DNA from 2 places in the Streptomyces sp. WAC03905 genome. Region 1 is predicted to be linked to the other one. Evidence: riboswitches for the same ligand, from Rfam matches in the RefSeq annotation. Region 1 holds a riboswitch; the other holds the start of a gene.
The links. Region 1 has a riboswitch for S-adenosylmethionine ahead of thrC (threonine synthase). Riboswitches for the same ligand answer to the same signal wherever they lie in the genome.

Region 1 (4,408 bases):
TTTCAGTAGCACTCTCACTCGTAGAGTGCTAACGCCAATGATTAGCACTCGACCCCCGAGAGTGCAAGCGGCTTCGAGGACGGGGCGGGCGCGCGGCGGGCGACACGCGAGGGGCCCACATCCCGTGACCGGGATGTGGGCCCCTCGTGGATCTTCCGGGTCTTCGACGGAAGACCGAGCGTCGGTGGTCGAGGCTCCGGGACTAGCCGAGCGCGAGCTTGACCATGTCCGCCTGCGGACCCTTCTGGCCCTGCGAGATCTCGAACTCGACCCGCTGACCCTCTTCAAGGGTGCGGTACCCGTCCATCTGGATGGCGCTGTAGTGGACGAACACATCCGCACCACCGTCGACCGCGATGAAGCCGTAGCCCTTCTCCGCGTTGAACCACTTGACGGTGCCCTGAGCCATGCCTAACTCCCCTATTACTGGCCCTTGCGCGGGAACGCACTTCGCGTTACCGGGTCAGAACTTGCGTCGGAACGCTTCGACCGAGGCTGAATGTATCTGCGCGAGTGCTGTCTGCAACAGGTCAATCCGACGAGAAATCTGGACACCGAGAAACATTGAAATAGAGTGAAAATTTGGCATCTTCCAGGGCAACTCGGGCCAGACATATCTCGCCAAAGCCCCATACCGCACCTGCACATTGACCCGATGTCGACCCTCACGCGACCCGTTCATATGCAGCGGGCAAGTCCAGCGGAGGGGACTTCCCCAACTCTACCGTGCCCAATCAAGCAGAATTACCCCCTCCGCTTTTAGCGGAGGGGGTAATTTCGGTTTCTTGGCCGGGACTCAGCCCCGGATCAGCAGCCGCCCGCGACGGCAGGAATGATCGAGACGCCGGCGCCGTCCGGCGTCACCGCCTCCAGCCCGCCCTCGAAGCGCACGTCGTCGTCGTTGACGTAGACGTTCACGAAGCGGCGGAGCTTGCCCTGGTCGTCCAGGACCCGCGCGGCGATGCCCGGGTGGTTCTGCTCCAGGGACGCGATGACCTCGGCGAGGGTCGCGCCCTCGGCCGGGACCTCGGCCTGACCGCCGGTGTAGGTGCGCAGGATGGTGGGGATGCGGACGTTGACGCTCATGGCGCTACTGCCTTTCCGGTAGTGCGTGGAGGGTGGTCAGGCCAGGCCGGCGGCGCGGAACGCGTCCAGGCTGGGGCGGATGGTGGCGGTCTGCCCGCTGTCCGCGGCCACCGCCTCCAGGGTCTTGAGGCCGTCACCGGTGTTGAGGACGACGGTGGTCAGCGCCGGGTCGAGCTGCCCGTTCTCGATGAGCTTCTTCGTCACGCCGACGGTCACGCCGCCCGCGGTCTCGGCGAAGATGCCCTCGGTCTGCGCGAGGATCTTGATGGCCTCGACGACCTGCTCGTCGTTGACGTCCTCGACGAAGCCGCCGGTGCGGCGCGCGATGTCCAGGACGTACGGGCCGTCCGCCGGGTTGCCGATCGCGAGCGACTTGGCGATGGTGTTGGGCTTCTGCGGGCGGACCACGTCGTGACCGGCCTTGAAGGCGGTCGACACCGGGGAGCAGCCCTCGGCCTGGGCTCCGAAGATCTTGTACGGCTTGTCCTCGACGAGGCCGAGCTTGATCAGCTCCTGCAGACCCTTGTCGATCTTCGTCAGCTGCGAGCCGGACGCGATGGGGATGACGAGCTGGTCGGGCAGCTGCCAGCCGAGCTGCTCGCAGATCTCGTAGGCCAGGGTCTTGGAGCCCTCGCCGTAGTACGGGCGCAGGTTGACGTTGACGAAGCCCCAGCCCTCGCCCAGCGGGTCGCCGATGCAGCTCGGAGCAGAAGCGGTTGACGTCGTCGTAGTTGCCTTCGATGCCGACCAGGTCGCCGCCGTACACCCCGGCCATGACGACCTTGCCCTGCTCCAGGTCGTGCGGGATGAACACGCAGGAGCGGAAGCCGGCCCGGGCGGCCGCGGCGCCGACGGCGCCGGCCAGGTTGCCGGTGGAGGAACAGGACAGGGTGGTGAAGCCGAAGGCGCGGGCGGCCTCGACGGCGATCGCCACGACGCGGTCCTTGAAGGAGTGCGTCGGGTTGCCGGAGTCGTCCTTGACGTACAGCTTGCCGGTGACGCCCAGCTCCTTGGCCAGGTTCCGCGCGTCGACGAGCTTGGTGAAGCCGGGGTTCAGGCTGGGCTTCGAGGCCACGTCGGCGGGGACGGGCAGCAGCGGCGCGTAACGCCAGATGTTGTCGGGGCCGGCCTCGATCGCCGCCCGCAGGGCTTCGGGGTCACCGGTGGGGAGCTCGTAGGCGACTTCCAGCGGTCCGAAGCACTCGACGCACGCGAAGATGGGACCGAGTTCGAAGCGGGTACCGCACTCACGACAGGAAAGGCCGTTGGCAGGTCCGAGATCGACAGAGGTGGCGACAGTCTGTGCAGCCATGATGGCGAGGCCCTTTCTCCTCATCTTCCCCATGGCGCATTTCGCCATGAGACGGAATTGGCACCTTCCCTAGCCGGGGACCTCGTCGACGAGCGCTGCTGCGCGATCGCGAGAACCGACTGGAGGGTTGCCGGGGCTTCAACGGGCCGTGTCCCTCTGCCCCTCTGGATGAGCGGTATGGCACCGGCACACGCGCTCTGTGGCGCGCCGGTGCGTTTGTACGCGGGGGACCCCCGGCATGCGGTGGTCCTTCGCGTTGTTCAAGACTGTAACCGAAGGGCCGGGCGGTTGAGACAGCCGTCCGAACCGCGAGATGGATCACATAAAGGCCCATAACGCCGACACGCAGGGAGTGCTGAGGGTGCTGGAAGAGGTGGAGCGCTGGCTGGCAGACCGCTCCTGGTCCGCCGCCGACCGACCGCTCGACCAGCTGCTCGACCTCAAACGGGCGGCCGGGACCACGGTCAGCGTGGTGCTGCCCGCGCTGGACGAGGAGGCGACGGTCGGCGCGATCGTCGAGGTGATCCGGCGTGAGCTGATCGAGGGACTGCCGGTCCCCCTCGTGGACGAGCTGGTCGTGATCGACTCGGGTTCGGCCGACCGGACCGCCGAGGTCGCGGCGAAGGCCGGCGCACGGGTGGTGCACCGGGACGAGATCCTGCCGCGGATCCCGGCGCTGCCCGGCAAGGGCGAGGTGCTGTGGCGCTCGCTGCTGGTCACCGACGGGGACGTCGTCTGCTTCGTCGACGCGGACCTGCGGGACTTCTCCGCCGCCTTCGTCTCCGGCATCGTCGGCCCCCTCCTGACCGATCCCGAGGTGCAGTTCGTCAAGGCGATGTACGAGCGCCCGCTCGGCGACGCCCCGGGCCAGGGCGGCCGGGTGACCGAGCTGGTCGCCCGCCCGCTGCTGAACCTGCACTGGCCGCAGCTGGCCGGCTTCGTCCAGCCGCTGGGCGGCGAGTACGCCGTACGGCGCTCCCTGCTGGAGCGGCTGCCCTTCCCGGTCGGCTACGGCGTCGAGCTGGGCCTGCTGGTCGACGCCCTGCACACCGTCGGTCTGGACGCGCTGGCCCAGGTGGACGTGGGCGTCCGGCTGCACCGCCACCAGGACGGTCAGGCGCTGGGCCGGATGGCCGCGGCGATCTACCGGACGGCCCAGGTACGGCTCTCGCGCGGGCACCTCGTACGGCCGGAGCTGACCCAGTTCGAGCGGGGGCCGGAGGGCTTCGTGCCCCGCACCCACCCGGTGGACACCGAGGAGCGGCCGCCGATGCTGGGCGTCCAGGAGTACGGCCGGCGGCACGTCGCGTGACGTGCCGCGTGACGTGTCCATACGTTTGAGCGAGCGCGGGCCGGGCTAGGTTCGGCGCATGGCTTCTCAGGTACTCGTCGCGGCGAACCGCGGCCCGCTCTCCTACACCCTCTCCGACGACGGCACCCTCAGTGCCCGGCGCGGCGGGGGCGGTCTCGTGTCCGGACTCTCGGCGGCCCTCGCGGAGCAGCCGGGGGCCCTGTGGATCTGCGCGGCGCTGTCGGACGCGGACCGGGAGGCGGTCCGCAGGGACGTCTCCGAACCGGGCGTCCGGATGCTGGACATCGATCCCACGATGTACGACGACGCGTACAACGGCATCGCGAACTCGGTGCTGTGGTTCACCCACCACCACCTCTACGACGTGCCGCGCGAGCCGGTCTTCGACGCGGAGTTCCGGCGCCGGTGGGCCTCGTACGCGGCGTACAACGAGGCCTTCGCACGCGCCCTCGCCGAGGAGGCGGAGCAGGGGGCCCGCGTCCTGGTGCAGGACTACCACCTGGCGCTGGTCCCGGGCCGGCTGCGGGAACTGCGTCCGGACCTGCGGATCGCGCACTTCACGCACACGCCGTGGGCGTCGCGGGAGTTCCTGGACATGCTCCCGGGCGACGTCCGGGAGCAGCTGGTGCGGGGGATGGCCGGGGCGGACGTGGTGGGCTTCCACACCCGGGCCTGGGCCGACGCCTTCGCGGACGCCG
Region 2 (4,408 bases), 1.3 Mb from region 1:
CGGGACCACGACAAGGTGCTGCACGGTCGCGAGACCGGCATCATCAAGCGTCTGCCGCACGGTGAGTTCGTCGAGGTCCACGAGCCGCTCCCGCAGGGCAAGCTGCACACCCTCACCGCGCACGAGCAGTACAAGCCGATCGAGATCGGCCCGACGGTCGACGAGAACGGTGTCGAGCGCAAGGTGAAGGCGACCGAGAAGCTCCGCGCGAAGCTGAGCAAGGGCTTCTACGCCGAGGGCAACCAGATTCCGAAGCCCACGGTGGAGGAGTACAAGGAGATCCAGTCCGGCCACGGTCACCACTGATCCCCCGCACCACAGCATGAGGGACTGATTTCGGTCAGTCCTGGTGTCGCCACGGCGAGAGCCCCGTCCAGTGTCTGGACGGGGCTCTTTGCCGTAACCGGGGCTGGATAGGCTGATCTCCGACCCATTCGACGTGGAACCCCCATCAACAGCAGGAGCGGACCATGAACGTTGCGACCCCGGCAGGCGGCGACAGCGTGGCGGCCCGTGGCTGGCCGGGCGTCCTCGACGCCCTGCTGACCGGCCGGGACCTCAGCGCCGACGACACCGCCTGGGCCATGGACCGGATCATGCGCGGGGAGGCCACCGACGCCCAGATCGCCGGCTTCGTGGTCGCGCTGCGCGCCAAGGGGGAGACGGTCGCGGAGATCAACGGCCTGGTACGGGCCATGTACGGGCACGCCAACCTCATCGAGGTTCCCGGCCGCACCGTCGACATCGTCGGCACCGGCGGCGACGGAGCCAAGACGGTCAACATCTCCACCATGTCCGCCGTCGTCGTGGCCGGTACCGGGGCCAAGGTCGTCAAGCACGGCAACCGGGCCGCGTCCTCCGCCAGCGGCTCCTCGGACGTCCTGGAGAAGCTCGGCGTCAACCTCGACCTGAGCACCGCGCGCGTCGTCGAGGTCGCGGAGGAGGCGGGCATCACCTTCTGCTTCGCCGTGAAGTTCCACCCCTCCCTGCGGCACGTCGCGGGAGCCCGCCGTGAACTGGGCATCCGGACCACCTTCAACATCCTCGGCCCGCTCACCAACCCGGCCCGCGTCCGCGCCCAGGCCACGGGCGTCGCCGACCCGCGGATGGCCCCCATCGTGGCGGGCGTGCTCGCCGAGCGCGGCTCCTCCGCGCTGGTCTTCCGCGGGGACGACGGCCTCGACGAACTGACCACGACGGCCACCTCGCGCGTGTGGTGGGTCCGCGACGGCAAGGTCGCCGAGCAGTCCTTCGACCCGCGTGACGTGGGCATCTCGCTGGTCGACGTGTCCGCCCTGGCCGGCGGGGACCCCTCGTACAACGCCGACGTGGCCCGCCGCCTGCTGGCCGGCGAGACCGGGCCCGTGCGCGACGCCGTGCTCCTGAACTCGGCGGCCGCCCTCGTCGCCCTCGACCCGGGCACGGGCGGCCTGGAGGAGCAGATCACCGCCGGCATCACCCGCGCGGCCGAGTCCATCGACTCGGGAGCCGCCCGGGCCGCCCTGGAGCGATGGGTGGCGGCCAGCAACGCCTGACCGGCACCCGTTTCCCGCCAGACCCCGGTCCGCCATGCGGACCGGGGTCTTGTGCACGGCGGATCTTGTGGCAGGATGCAGACCAGGTCACGAGTGACAGCGTTGAGGCCCCGGCTTGCTGTCCGGCAACCCTCCTTCCGTGGCGGGGTGCCCCGGGTGATGACCAGGTCGTAGGCAGCAAGGCCTACGGCAAGCGCGGATCCCTCGACACCAGGGGTCCTGGTCTCTCGAGGAGCGTTTTCCGTGAGCAAGCGAATGCGATAGGGCGACTGCCGCCCCGACTTCCCCCTCGGACCAGGTCACTTCCGCGTACGCGCTTCCGCGTGCCCCGACCGCCGGTCCGAGGCCCCTCCCGTACCCCGGACGGCCGCACCGCCGTACCCGCGTACGGGCACACCGAAGCCATTCCGCCCTGCCTGCCGGGAGAAACCGCCATGTCCGCATCCCTGAACGCCGCTGCCGCAACCGCCGCCCCCGTCGCCGCCGCCCAGGACCCCGACCGTGCCGAGCCGCTCGCCGTCCTCGGCCGCGACGTCACCGTCCCGCTCGTCACCGGCGGCGAGGTCACCTACGCCGCCCTCGACTACGCGGCCAGCGCCCCCGCGCTCCAGCGCGTCTGGGACGACGTGGCCGCCTACGCCCCGTACTACGGCAGCGTCCACCGCGGCGCCGGATACCTCTCGCAGCTGTCCACCGACCTGTTCGAGCAGAGCCGCGTCACCGTCGCCGAGTTCCTCGACTGCCGGCCCTCCGACCAGGTCGTCTTCACCCGCTCCACCACCGACTCCCTCAACCTGCTCGCCGCGGCCCTCCCGGCCGGCTGCCAGGTCTTCGTCTTCGAGACCGAGCACCACGCCTCGCTGCTGCCGTGGACGAACGCGCAGGTCAGCTACCTCGACGCGCCGCGTACCCCGGCCGAGGCCGTCGCCGTCCTGGAGCGGGCGCTCGCCGACCGCACTGCATCCCTCGAAGAAGGCCACGGCCCGGCGCTGGTGTGCGTCACCGGGGCGTCCAACGTCACCGGTGAGCTGTGGCCGGTGAAGGAACTCGCCGCCGCCGCGCACGCCCACGGCGCGCGCATCGTGCTCGACGCCGCCCAGCTCGCCCCGCACCACCCCGTCTCCGTGCGGGACCTCGACGTCGACTGGGTGGCCTTCTCCGGGCACAAGCTGTACGCGCCCTTCGGCTCGGGCGTGCTCGCCGGCCGCGCCGACTGGCTCCAGGAGGCCGACCCGTACCTCGCGGGCGGCGGCGCCTCCCGCAAGGTCTCCCGCCGCGAGGACGGCGGCGTCGACGTCGAGTGGCACACCACGGCCGCCCGCCACGAGGCCGGCTCCCCGAACGTCATCGGCGTCTACTCCATCGCCTCGGCCTGCCGGGCCCTGACCGAAGCGGGCTTCGAGGACCTGGTGGCGCGCGAGCAGCGGCTCGTGACCCGGGTCCGGGAGGGCCTCGCCGCGGTCCCGCAGGTCAAGGTCCTCTCCCTCTTCGGCGACGACGCCCCGCGGGTCGGCGTCATCTCCTTCGTCGTGGACGGCTGGAACAGCTCGCACTTCGCGGCGGCGCTCTCCGCCGAGTACGGGATCGGCGTACGGGACGGCCTGTTCTGCGCGCACCCGCTGGTGCGGACCCTGCTGGGCAGCGAGCCGCAGGCCCAGGGCGAGTGCGGGGCCCCCGAGGCCGCCCCGGGCGAGCGCTCCCTGAACGCCATCCGCGTCAGCTTCGGCGCCGGCACCCCGGACGAACACGTGGACCGCTTCCTCGGCGCGGTCCGCGAGCTCGTCACGGACGGTGCGAAGTGGCAGTACCGCACGGAGGAGGGCCGCTGCGTCCCGGCCGTCTGACGCGGTGCGCCCTGCGGTCGGCTCGGCGGCGCGGGCCGGCGCCCCGGGCGCTGCCCGGACCCGCGGTGCGCCCTGCGGTCGGCTCGGCAGTGCGGGCCGGTGTTCCGGGCGCTGCCCGGACCCGCGCCTCAATCGCCGGCGGGGCTGGTTGGGCGGGGGCTGCGCTGCGCGTGGCTCGGCGGTGCGGGCCGGTGTTCCGGGCGCTGCCCGGACCCGCGCCTCAAACGCCGGCGGGGCTGGTTGGGCGGGGTCTCGATGCTCCTGCCCTGCGGGCGGCTCGGCGGTGTGCAGTTCGGGCCGTCCCGGCGCGGGGCTCGGCGGGGTCTCGGTGTGGGGTGGTGCCCCGCACGAGGGTCTCCTCGGCTCGGCGCGTGCGGGCGGTTCGCGGCGGTACCCGGGGGTTGCGCCTCGTCCTGCGGGGACCCTCCTGCGTGTCCCCACCCCGCCGGTGGCGTGAGGGGAGGGGGGACGGGGCGGGGTGTCCCCGCAGGACGAGCGCGCGACCCCCGGGCACCACCGCGATGGCCCGCACGCGCCGAGCCGAGGAGACACCCCGCCGTGGCACCCCGTACCGACCAGGCCGATCCGGATCGACGATCCAGCCCCGCCGGCGTTTGAGGCGCGGGTCCGGGCAGCGCCCGGGCACCGGCCCGCACGCGCTAAGCCCACCGCTGCGGCACCCCGCACCGACCAGGCCGACGCGGATCGACCATCCAGCCCCGCCGGCGATTGAGGCGCGGGTCCGGGAAGAGAGTCGGGCTCCGCCGAGCCGGCCCGCCGGGCAGAGGCCGGATCCGCGGACCGCGCCGGAGGAGTTACGCGTCGAGGCCGATCGCGAACGCCGCCTCCAGGTCGTGCTGCGAGTACGTGCGGAACGCCACGTGCGTGTCCGTCGCCTCTACGCCCGGAATCTTGCTGATGCGGCCGGGGATGATGTCGGCCAGGTTCTCGTGGCGGTTCACGCGGACCAGCGCGATCAGGTCGTAGGTACCCGTCACGGAGTAGACCTCGCTGACGCTGTCCAGCGCG

Region 2: linked by a shared signal. The riboswitch ahead of AC2RP6_RS27915 (aminotransferase class V-fold PLP-dependent enzyme) and the one ahead of thrC (threonine synthase) in region 1 are both predicted to bind S-adenosylmethionine.

Annotation. Positions count from the first base shown of each region.
Region 1 is NZ_JBXYDZ010000003.1:4,306,292-4,310,699, reverse strand. Features, by position in the region: gene AC2RP6_RS22090 (cold-shock protein) at 203-409, opposite strand; gene AC2RP6_RS22085 (MoaD/ThiS family protein) at 808-1,086, opposite strand; partial or broken gene thrC (threonine synthase) at 1,123-2,422, opposite strand; SAM riboswitch class I at 2,416-2,573, opposite strand; gene AC2RP6_RS22075 (glucosyl-3-phosphoglycerate synthase) at 2,760-3,710, shown strand; gene AC2RP6_RS22070 (alpha,alpha-trehalose-phosphate synthase (UDP-forming)) at 3,769-4,408, shown strand, end outside.
Region 2 is NZ_JBXYDZ010000003.1:5,622,021-5,626,428, forward strand. Features, by position in the region: gene qcrB (cytochrome bc1 complex cytochrome b subunit) at 1-306, shown strand, start outside; gene trpD (anthranilate phosphoribosyltransferase) at 471-1,535, shown strand; SAM riboswitch class IV at 1,621-1,737, shown strand; gene AC2RP6_RS27915 (aminotransferase class V-fold PLP-dependent enzyme) at 1,970-3,379, shown strand; gene AC2RP6_RS27920 (Lrp/AsnC family transcriptional regulator) at 4,195-4,408, opposite strand, start outside.